Regions from separate parts of the Arthrobacter sp. lap29 genome, predicted to be linked through region 1. Evidence: riboswitches for the same ligand, from Rfam matches in the RefSeq annotation. Region 1 holds a riboswitch; the other holds the start of a gene.
What was found. A riboswitch is a leader RNA that binds a small molecule or an ion and turns the genes downstream of it on or off. The one in region 1 is predicted to bind S-adenosylmethionine.

Region 1 (5,373 bases):
CAGGGGTGATTGTCGAGCCGGGAACGACTTATAGAAACTTTACGGGTGCCCGGGCTGCAGCTAGCGTTTTTGCGCCCGCCATGTTTGGGAGCTGTACGGTAGCTCAATGCTTTCACCGGGCGCGTGTTCCAGATGCTCATACAAGTACCACTGCAGATTGGTGATGACCTTGTCCCTGACCTGGTCTGTTGCCCTGAGGTAATAGCTGCGTGACTTTGCCAGATCGATGATCTCCTCAGCCGTGCGCTGCTGGGACCAATGGGTGGTGTGAGGTTGGGCTGGGAAGAATTCCGGACCAATCTGAGGGCTGAAATCTGCCTTGTGCACATCCCCTGCGTGCATGATCCGGGCTAAGCGGTGAACCCAGGGGAGTCCGACGTCCAGCTGGTTCCAAATCAGGCCCAAGGTTCCCCCCGGACGCAGTACGCGGGCAATCTCAGTACTTGCCGCGAGAGGATCCACCCAGTGCCAGGCCTGTGCCACCACGGCCAAGTCCATGGATTCATCTGGTAGGAGCAACTTTTCGGCGGTACCCACAACGGTGGTGGCCTGGGGCAGCTCCGCGCCAAGGTGCGCCAGCATGTCAGCCGAGGGGTCCACCGCCGTCATCGAGAAGTTGTGACGGGCCAACAGCTGCGTGTATTTGCCCGTGCCTGCACCAATGTCCACCACATTTTGGACGCTCCCGGCAGTTTCCAGCAGCCACGTCAAGGAATCCTCAGGGTAACCCGGGCGCACCAAATGATAATGCCCGCCGCCTTCCAAAAACGCGGCGGCCATGTGTTTGCGCCGCGCCGCATCAAAGACCGGTCCACCGGTGCCTGCCATGGTGCTCCTGAAAGTTGTGCCGGTCAATGCCGTTCAACTTTACCCCCAGGTGCTCCCCGCCCCGCACTTCCGGACGCTACTGCGTCTGCAAAATATGCCCGAATCTAACCGAGCGCTGGTATGGGGGTGGGTTAGTCGATGCTGCAGGGGGCTGCCCCTGCTGTCCCTGGCGTGTTCGGGGCCCAGCTGGGGTACTCCCGGTTGTCATTGGCGGGGACCCAGCGGCCGGAATCCACCACGTAGTCCCAGCCCAAGCCCTCCTGCAACAACGTTTGGATTCCAGCCACCAAGCGCTGAGCGTCCTCCAGCTGTGAGCCCACACCAAAACTTGCGCGCAGGGAACCCGCGGGCAGGCCCAAGCGGTTAAGCAGCGGGTGTGCGCAAAACTTTCCGTCACGCACGCCCACGCCATGCTCGGCAGAGAGGTATGCGGCCACCAGCCCGGCGTCGTACCCGGTGACCGAGAAGTTGACCACCCCAATGCTGCCGCAGTCCGGGTACGTGTCCGCGTCGCTAAAGAGCGAGTGGACAGTGACGCCCTCTAGCTCGTTGAGGCCGGCCACCAAGTGGGCGCGCAATTGCTGCTCGTGCTGGTGCCAGTCATCGGCATTCAGCGCAGCCAGCACAGACGTGGCCTTGGCCAAGGTGGCGGCACCCAAAACGTTGGGAGTGCCGCCCTCGTGGCGGGCCGGTCCGGTGGTCCAGCTGATGGATTCAAGCCGGACGTCCTTCACGGCTCCGCCACCGGCAAGGTGGGGGTGACCGGCGTCGAGCCAGTCAGGGCGGCCCACTAAAACCCCGGCGCCGAAAGGTGCGTAAAGCTTGTGGCCCGAGAACGCCAAGTAGTCAATGCCGGTGGCAGTCAGATCGATCCGGCGGTGCGGCACCAGTTGGGCGGCATCGAGAACAATCCGGGCGCCATAGCGGTGCGCCAGGGCGGTCAATTCGGCCATGGGCAGCACCTCCCCTGTCACGTTGGAGGCTCCGGTAACGGCCACGAGCAGCACGTTTCCTGCCCGCAGCGCCGTCTCAACACGGTCTAAGGTAGCGGCGATAGAGTCAGCGCCAACAACTGAACGGTGCGGCAGGGCCTGCCAAGGCAGCAGATTCGCATGGTGTTCAATGTCCAGGTAGAGCACCTCGCCGTGAACGTTGGAACGGCCCTCGGTGAAGCCCCTCTGTTGCAAAATCGATTCCACACAACCCGCCAACAAGTTCAGCGAATCTGTGGTGTTACGGGTGAAAATGACCGTGTCATCAGGCCGGGCGCCCACAAAACCGGCAACAATCTTGCGAGCATTTTCATAGACGGAGGTGCTGACCTGCGAGGCGAATCCAGCGCCACGGTGCACGCTCGCGTAGAACGGCAGCACCTCATTTAGGTGCGCTGCCACGTCCTTGATGGCCGGGGCAGACGCTGCATAGTCCAGGTTGGCGTAACGCACATGCCCGCCGTGAATCAGGGGGGCCGCCAGATCCTGGCCCACCACAGGCAGGAGCGGTGAATCGATGAGTTGTGTTGCATCCAAAACGGCAGAGCTCATGAGAAATTCCTTTGACACCAAAGGACCTTTTGGGGGTGCCAAGAAGTCCGCGCTTGCCAGAACCGAACAGGTTTGGCCAGGTCGTCACCCGGGGCACCCCACCGCGAAAGGAGGGTTGCCGGCCAGCAAACCGGGGTTTAGCGCTGGCACTCGTGACCTATGCCCAAAAGAGTAGCCCAAGATTTCTGCCGGTGCATCTATTACGTTTCATTTCGTACACCCTGGGTGAGTGCCGCGGATGGTGAAACAAAGAACGACGGCGGGAGGCCGCCGTCGTTCTTAACTCACTTGTACTTTATTATTTTGTGCGTCCAACGGGTCAGCCCAACAAGTCATCCCAATTGGGGTTCAGGCGTTGTAAAACTTCCGTGTGGAGGATGGAATTGGTGGCCAGGGCGTTGCCGCCGAAGGGGCCGTCGGCTCCCTCGAGCGAGGTGAAACGGCCGCCGGCTTCCTGCACAATGGGGACCAGTGCAGCCATGTCATAGAGGTTCAATTCCGGCTCACAGGCAATGTCAACACTGCCCTCAGCCACCATGCAATACGACCAGAAATCGCCATAGGCCCGGGTGCGCCAGACATCGTCGGTCAGGGAGATGAACTCATCACGGTTGCCACGTTCGGCCCAGCCCGTGAGCGAAGAGTATGAGAGTGAAGCATCTTTGAGCTCGGCCACATTAGAGACTCGGATGCGGGTGGCGGCGGCGAGTGACTTGCCCATGTATGCGCCCGTTCCTTGGGCCGCCCACCAACGCTTGCCCAGCGCAGGGGCACTAACAAGGCCGACTACGGGGACGCCGTCGTCAATTAGAGAGATCAGGGTGGCCCAGACCGGCACACCACGGACAAAGTTCTTGGTCCCGTCAATGGGATCGATAACCCAGCGCCGCGAACCGTGGCCACTGCTGCCGAACTCCTCACCCAGGACTGCGTCGCGGGGGCGGACCCGGGAGAGCTGGCTGCGGATGGACTCTTCTGCGGCCTTGTCGGCGTCGGTGACAGGGCTCAGATCCGGCTTGGTCTCGACGGCCAAATCCAAGGCCTTGAAACGGGACATGGTCAGGGAGTCAACACTGTCAGCAAGGACATGGGCCAGGCGGAGATCGTCGTTGTACGTCTGGGGTGCGAAGGTCATGGGTTCACGCTATCGCGGTTTAGGCCCAACACCCGTCAGGACGCCGCTGGGCCTGCGCACCATTTGTCCGCCAACGGTGCGCCACTCTTGAAGTGGAGCACCACTGACGGGTCAACCGTGCGCGGCACCAGGGCCGCGCTAGTCCGTGCTGCCAAGTTCCTTTTCTGCGGCACGGCCTTCGGTACGGTCGCTGGTGCCCAGCAGGCGCCGCAGCGAGGCAAGCCGTGCCGGCCCCGATGCGCCCGCGTGCCCGGCGGCAACGTAGGTATCCACACAGCAATTGACGGCGGCGCTGTCATGTTTGCAGCCGCGCTCACAATCCTCCGTGCCCGGTTGCAGATCCGGGAAGGCGGCAATAATGCGGTCGGGGTCCACATGGGCCAGACCAAAGGAGCGGATGCCGGGGGTGTCAATGATCCAAGAACCGGGCACTGCATCTTGCAATTTCAGCGCCAACGCCGAGGAAGAGGTGTGACGGCCGCGGCCTGTGACGGCATTGACGCCGCCTGTGGCCCGCTGCGAACCTGTCAAGGCGTTAACCATGGTGGACTTGCCAACGCCTGAGTGCCCCACCAGGACGCTGACCTTCCCATCGAGATATCCGTGCAATTGTTCCACGGCGCCACCGGACAGGAGCGCGGAGTGGCCGTCGTCGCTGCGTGCGTCGATGCCAAAGACGCCGTCCGCGGCAGTGCGGCTGATGATGACCGTCATGTCCAGGTGCTCGTAGTTGGCCAGCAACTCTGAAGGGTCCTTGATGTCTGTTTTGGTGATCAGCAGCAACGGCGCAATTCCGGAGTCATAAGCGGCCACCAGGGCCCGGTCGATGAAGCCAGTGCGCGGTTCCGGATTTGCCGCGGCCACCACAATGACCAGCTGGTCTGCGTTGGCCACCACCACCCGCTCCACAGGATCGGTGTCATCGGCACTGCGGCGCAGCAGCGTGCGGCGTTCCTCGATCCGGACAAGCCTGGACAAGGTGTCAGGCTTGCCGGTGGTATCTCCCACGAGAGAGACAAAGTCCCCGGCCACCACGGGATTGCGCCGCAGTTCCCTGGCACGGGCCGCGATCAGGACACGTTGGCTGGGCAGGTCCTCATCCACAATGGCCGTGTACCGGCCCCGATCCACCGTGATAATCCGGCCAATGACGGCATCTTCATGGGCGGGCCGGTCCTTGGTGCGCGGACGGCTGCCCTTCTTATTGGCTCGGACGCGGACATCGGATTCGTCCCAGTTGCTGTAATCCCGTGCCATACCCTAAACCCCGGCTTCAACCGCCGCGGTGCTACCGGTGCCAGCGGACGGTTCGGCGGTTTGGGCCACCATATCCGCCCACATGGCAGGGAAACCAGGCATAGTTTTGGCCGTAGTGCCAATGTTTTCAACCTCGACGCCGGGCACGGCCAAGCCGATGATGGCGCCAGCCGTGGCCATCCGGTGATCGTGGTAACTGTGGAAGACGCCGGCGCGCAGCGGTGCCGGGGTAATGATCAGGCCGTCCTCGGTTTCCACAGCATCCCCGCCCAAGGCGTTGATCTCGGCAACCAGGGCGGCCAGCCGGTCCGTCTCATGCCCACGCAGGTGTGAGATCCCGCGAAGGCGCGATGGCGTTGACGCCAACGCGCAGATGGCTGCCGTGGATGGGGCCAGCTCTGATGTGTCAGAAATGTCCACACCGCGAATTTGCGCCCCGCCCGTAACTGTCAAGACACCGTTTTCGAGTGTCACCGTGGCACCGAACTGGGGCAGGATTTCACGCCACTTATCACCCACCTGGGTGGTGTTGGCGGGCCAGTTGGGGATGCGGACGGTGCCGCGAGTAGCCAGCGCAGCCGCCAGGAAGGGGCCGGCGTTGGAGAGGTC
Region 2 (5,373 bases), on a different contig from region 1:
ATAAGTTCCTGGCCGTCGGGGAATTTGCGGTTGCCCGGGACCGCGCTGCGTCCCAGTCGATCCTCAAAGGGGGCTAGGTCGTCAACGGCGACGCACCAACCCATCCAGCCACCACCTGCTGCGGAGCGGGCCTTGACAGCCTGTCCAAAGGGGGCCTTATCCGAGGCCGGGTGGTTGAGGCACTCGACAATTTCCAAATAATGGTGATCGGTCAGGGGGATGATCATATTGCGGGTGCCGAAGCGCGGGTGTATTCCGCCCTTCACCGCGGTGACCCCGAGGGCTGTCGCGATTCGCTCCGTGGTGGCAGCCAATCCATCTGATTCACTGGCGTAAGAAACATGATCCATTCGCATGAGTTCATCTTGGCACTTTGTTCCATTCCGCTCGACTTAGCGTTACCTAAGTCACATGGGACGTCTGATGTTGGGGTGCTGCGCGAACTCTGCCGGTGGGGCAGAATTGATAAGGTGACTGAGACTGATGCACCCTTGAATCTGCCCACCGCCGCAACCGTGGCCGAGCGTATAGCCACCGCCATTGCCGCCGAGTTGGGTGTGCGCGCCGCCCAAGTGCGGGCTGCCATTGGCTTGATGGACGACGGCGCGAGCGTGCCCTTTATTGCCCGGTACCGAAAAGAAGTCACCGGGACCCTCGATGACACGCAATTGCGTGATCTGGAGGAGCGGCTGCGTTATCTGCGTGAGCTAGAGGCCCGCCGCATGGTGGTGCTGGAGACCATCCACGGGCTGGGCAAACTTAGCGCGGTGCTGCGCCGATCGGTGGAGACTGCCGCCACAAAATCGGAGCTGGAGGATCTGTACCTGCCGTACAAATCCACCCGCAAGACCAAGGCGGATACGGCTAGGGAAGCGGGTCTGGAGCCTTTGCTCGACGCGCTGCTGGCGGACCCCTCAAAGTTCCCGGCCGTAGAGGCTGACGCCTTCGTGGATGCCGGACGCGGTGTGGACACAGCCGATGACGCGCTTGCCGGCGCCCGAGCCATCCTGATTGAACGTGCTGGTCAGGACGCGGTTTTGGTGGGCGAGCTGCGTGAACGGCTCTGGAAAACTGGCCGGCTGCGGTCCTCCGTCAAGGCGGGCAAGAGCTCCGACGGGGAGAAGTTCAAGGACTATTTTGACTTCGCACAGCCGCCGCACACCCTGCCCAGCCACCGGGTATTGGCCCTGTTGCGCGGTGAAAAAGAGGGTGTGCTCTCACTGGATTTGGCAGAGGGTGATACCCGCGATGCAGACGCTCAAGTGCAGGCCCGCGCCAAGTATGAAAACGCCGTGGCCCACTCACTTGGCATTGCCGAATCCGGCCGCGCTGCCGACTCCTGGCTCGTGACCAGTGCCAAGCTGGCGTGGCGCACACGCATCCTGACCCGCCTCTCGGTGGACCTGCGCGTGCGCTTGTTCCAGAGTGCAGAAGAGGAATCAGTGCGGGTCTTTGCTGCAAACCTGCGCGATGTTCTGCTCGCCGCCCCGGCCGGAAACCGCTCCACCTTGGGCCTTGATCCGGGCCTGCGCACAGGTACCAAGGTGGCGCTCGTGGACGGGACCGGCAAAGTAGCGGCAACGGATACCATTTACCCGCACGCACCGGTAAATCGCTGGAACGAATCCCTGGCAACCCTGGTATCACTGGCGCAAAGGTATGACGTTGAGTTGATTGCTATTGGCAACGGCACGGCGAGCCGTGAAACTGACAGGTTGGCCACTGAACTTGTGGCTGAGCTCAAGCGGATCAATCCCGAGCGAAAGGTCACCAAGCTGGTGGTCTCCGAAGCTGGCGCGTCCGTCTATTCGGCGTCCGCCTTGGCTAGTGCCGAACTGCCTGGCATGGATGTGTCTTTGCGCGGCGCTGTCTCGATTGCTCGCCGGCTACAGGACCCGCTGGCTGAACTGGTCAAGATCGAACCCAAATCCATTGGGGTGGGGCAGTATCAGCATGATCTGACGCCGGCCAAGCTGGACCGCTCCCTCGACGCCGTCGTAGAAGACTGTGTCAACGCCGTGGGGGTGGACCTGAATACTGCTTCACCTGCGTTGTTGGCGAGGGTGGCCGGGGTGGGTCCCTTGTTGAGCGAGAATATTGTGGCTCACAGGAACCAGCACGGGCCCTTCAGCAAGCGGCGCGAACTGCTCAAGGTGGCGCGGTTGGGGCCCAAGGCTTTTGAGCAGTGTGCCGGGTTCCTGCGGATCTCCGGGGGAGCGGAGCCGCTGGATGCCTCCAGTGTGCACCCTGAAGCGTACGGTGTGGCACGTAAAATCCTCGCTGCAGTGGGTGCAGGGGCCCACGATATTGCCGGAGGCGTTGGGGCCGTGGGTGGCGTGAACCCGGCCGACTTCGTGGACGGTGACTTTGGTCTGCCCACGGTTGCTGACATCATCTCCGAGTTGCAAAAGCCTGGCCGTGATCCCCGGCCCCGTTTTGAGACTGCCACCTTTGCTGAGGGCATTGAGAAGATCACCGATCTGCGCCCCGGCATGATTCTAGAAGGCACCGTGTCGAACGTGGCCGCCTTCGGAGCCTTCGTCGATATTGGTGTCCACCAGGACGGGCTGGTCCACGTCTCAGCCATGAGCAACAGCTTCGTTTCGGACCCGCACACCGTGGTTAAATCCGGTCAAGTGGTGCGGGTGAAGGTTCTAGAAGTTGAGCCCGAGCGCAAACGCATCTCCTTGACGCTGCGCCTTGATGATCAAGCCGGGGAGAGGAACGCCAAGCCCGACGCCGGCTCCCGCACGCCCGGAGGTCCCTCACCTGCGCGCAGTGCGCCCCAAAGTGGCAACCCGGCGGCCAAGAGTGGCAGCCCGGCTCCGAAGAGTGGAGCTAGCGGCCAGCGCCGGCAGGGGAATCCGGGATCGCAGGGCCGCCAAGGCGGGCAGCCCCGGGATAGAGGGACGGGCACCTCCACCAATACGGCTAATACCACCAACACAGCCAGTACAGCCAACACAGCCAGTACAGCCATGGCAGAAGCCCTGCGCCGGGCAGGCCTAGGAAAGTAGCCACTCGCTTACCGGCCCGCCCGGACAAGCCAGTGGAAAATGATCCCGATTTGCGCCCAAAACTCTGCCGGGCGCCATGTAGGGAGAAAAATCTCTCCAATATCAGTGACTAATTCGCCCTAAAGCTCTCTCTTGCGCAAATTCCACGCAGATATTCGCACAAAGTCATAAACTCGTCATATTCTTGCGAAATCTTGGGCATTCTTTCACACTGGAGGCAGGTCATGAGTGTCAGCGAATAGCCCCGGCTTGCTGACCGGCAACCCTCCTTCCGCGGCGGGGTGCCCCGGGTGAAGACCTGGCACCGAACCATCCGGTTTGAGGTGCAAGCGCGGGCCATATCCGTTCAGGCCCTTCCCGCATGGCGCGGTGGAGGGCCTTTGCCGTAGGCCTCTAGTGTGAAGGAAACAACCATGAGCAACGGTTGGTCATTTGAAACCCGTCAGATCCACGTAGGTCAGGAGCCCGACGCCACCACCGGCGCCCGTGCCCTCCCCATTTATCAGACCACGTCTTTCGTCTTCCCGTCCGCAGAGAGCGCTGCCGCCCGCTTCGCGTTGACCGAGTTGGAGCCCATCTACACGCGCCTGGGCAATCCCACCACGTCCGTTGTTGAAGACCGCATCGCGAGCCTTGAAGGCGGCGTTGGTGCGCTGATGCTGGCCTCGGGGCAGGCCGCCACCACGTTCGCCATCTTGAACATTGCCGAGTCCGGGGACCATATTGTCTCCAGCCCCAGCGTGTACGGTGGCACGTTCAACCTGCTGGCCCACACGCTGAAGAAGCTCGGCATTGAGGTCACCTTCGTTGCCGATCCCGATAACCTGGATCAGTGGCGTGCCGCCGTGCAGCCCAATACCAAGGCCTTCTTCGGCGAGACGGTCTCCAACCCGCGCCAGGACGTCCTTGACCTGGAAAACATCAGCGCGATTGCCCACGAGGCCGGTGTGCCGCTGATTGTGGACAATACTCTGGCCACCCCGTACCTGATCCGCCCGCTGGAATGGGGTGCGGACATTGTCATCCACTCCGCCACCAAATACCTCGGCGGGCACGGTACGGCCATTGGCGGGGTAATAGTTGACGGCGGCAAGTTTGATTTCGCTGCAAACCCGGAGAAGTTCCCCGGCTTCAACACCCCGGATGAAAGCTACAACGGTCTGGTCTATGCCCGTGACTTGGGTGTGGGCTGCGCACTAGGTGCCAATCTCGCTTACATTCTCAAGGCTCGTGTGCAGTTGCTGCGTGACCTGGGAGCAGCAATTTCCCCGTTCAACGCCTTCCTGATCGCTCAGGGCATCGAGACGCTGAGCCTGCGCGTGGAACGGCACGTCAGCAACGCCGTCACGGTGGCACAGTGGCTGGAAGGAAATGAAAACGTGGAGGCTGTGGCCTACGCGGGCATTCCCTCCAGCCCTTGGTTTGAGCGCGGTCGCAAGTACGGCCCCAACGGCACTGGTGCCATCATCGGTTTTGACATCTTGGGAGGGCTCGAGGCTGGCAAGCGTTTTGTTGACGGCCTGGAGCTGCACTCGCTGGTGGCTAACTTAGGTGATGTGCGTTCCCTCGTCATCCACCCCGCTTCCACCACCCACGCCCAGCTCACGCCGGAGCAGCAACTGGCCGCAGGTGTACGGCCGGGTCTGGTGCGCTTGTCGGTGGGTTTGGAAAACGTTGCAGACATCATCGCTGACCTTGAAGCCGGGTTCCGCGCCGCAAAATCGGCGTGATCCGCGTGGGACGGGCTGTGGGTAAGGGCTTGTTGTCCTCGGGGTTCGCTGCTGCCGCGGCGCAACCTGTTGGTGAGGACTTCTGTGCAGCTGTGGGACAAGGCGGAGGTGTGTTGCGCTCGATCGAGATCGGCGCCCTTCCCCTAGAGGCCGGGGGCGTGCTGCCCTCGGTGACCATGGCTTTTGAATGCTGGGGGACATTGAACGCCGCCGGTGACAATGCCGTGCTGATCCAACATGCATTGACCGGAAGCACGCACGTCAGCAGGGGCGAGTCCGAGGAAGATGGTTGGTGGGAAGGCCTCGTTGGCCCCTGCGCCGTTATTGACACCAATAAGTACTTTGTGGTGTGCGCCAACATGCTGGGCGGCTGTTACGGAACCACCGGCCCCTCCAGTATTGCGGAGGACGGCAAACCCTACGGTTCCCGGTTCCCCTTCATCACCATCCGTGATTCTGTCGAGGCCGAGGCCCGGTTGTCGTCGCGCCTGGGCGTCACCTCGTGGCATGCGGTCATTGGCGGTTCCATGGGCGGTGCCCGTGCACTGGAGTGGGCGCTCATGTACCCCGAAAAGGTGCGCCGTTGCGCCGTCGTCGCTTCCTGTGCCTCCAGCACTGCCGAGCAA

Region 2: another riboswitch for S-adenosylmethionine. It lies ahead of RY113_RS12220 (bifunctional o-acetylhomoserine/o-acetylserine sulfhydrylase); the one in region 1 lies ahead of RY113_RS01515 (aminotransferase class V-fold PLP-dependent enzyme).

Annotation. Positions count from the first base shown of each region.
Region 1 covers NZ_JAUCEK010000001.1:338,999-344,371, forward strand. The annotation lists gene RY113_RS01510 (class I SAM-dependent methyltransferase) at 61-828, opposite strand; gene RY113_RS01515 (aminotransferase class V-fold PLP-dependent enzyme) at 960-2,372, opposite strand; SAM riboswitch class IV at 2,417-2,530, opposite strand; gene hisN (histidinol-phosphatase) at 2,692-3,507, opposite strand; gene rsgA (ribosome small subunit-dependent GTPase A) at 3,646-4,764, opposite strand; gene aroA (3-phosphoshikimate 1-carboxyvinyltransferase) at 4,768-5,373, opposite strand, start outside.
Region 2 covers NZ_JAUCEK010000006.1:185,554-190,926, reverse strand. The annotation lists gene RY113_RS12230 (VOC family protein) at 1-356, opposite strand, end outside; gene RY113_RS12225 (Tex family protein) at 471-3,017, shown strand; SAM riboswitch class IV at 3,238-3,355, shown strand; gene RY113_RS12220 (bifunctional o-acetylhomoserine/o-acetylserine sulfhydrylase) at 3,431-4,747, shown strand; gene RY113_RS12215 (homoserine O-acetyltransferase) at 4,840-5,373, shown strand, end outside.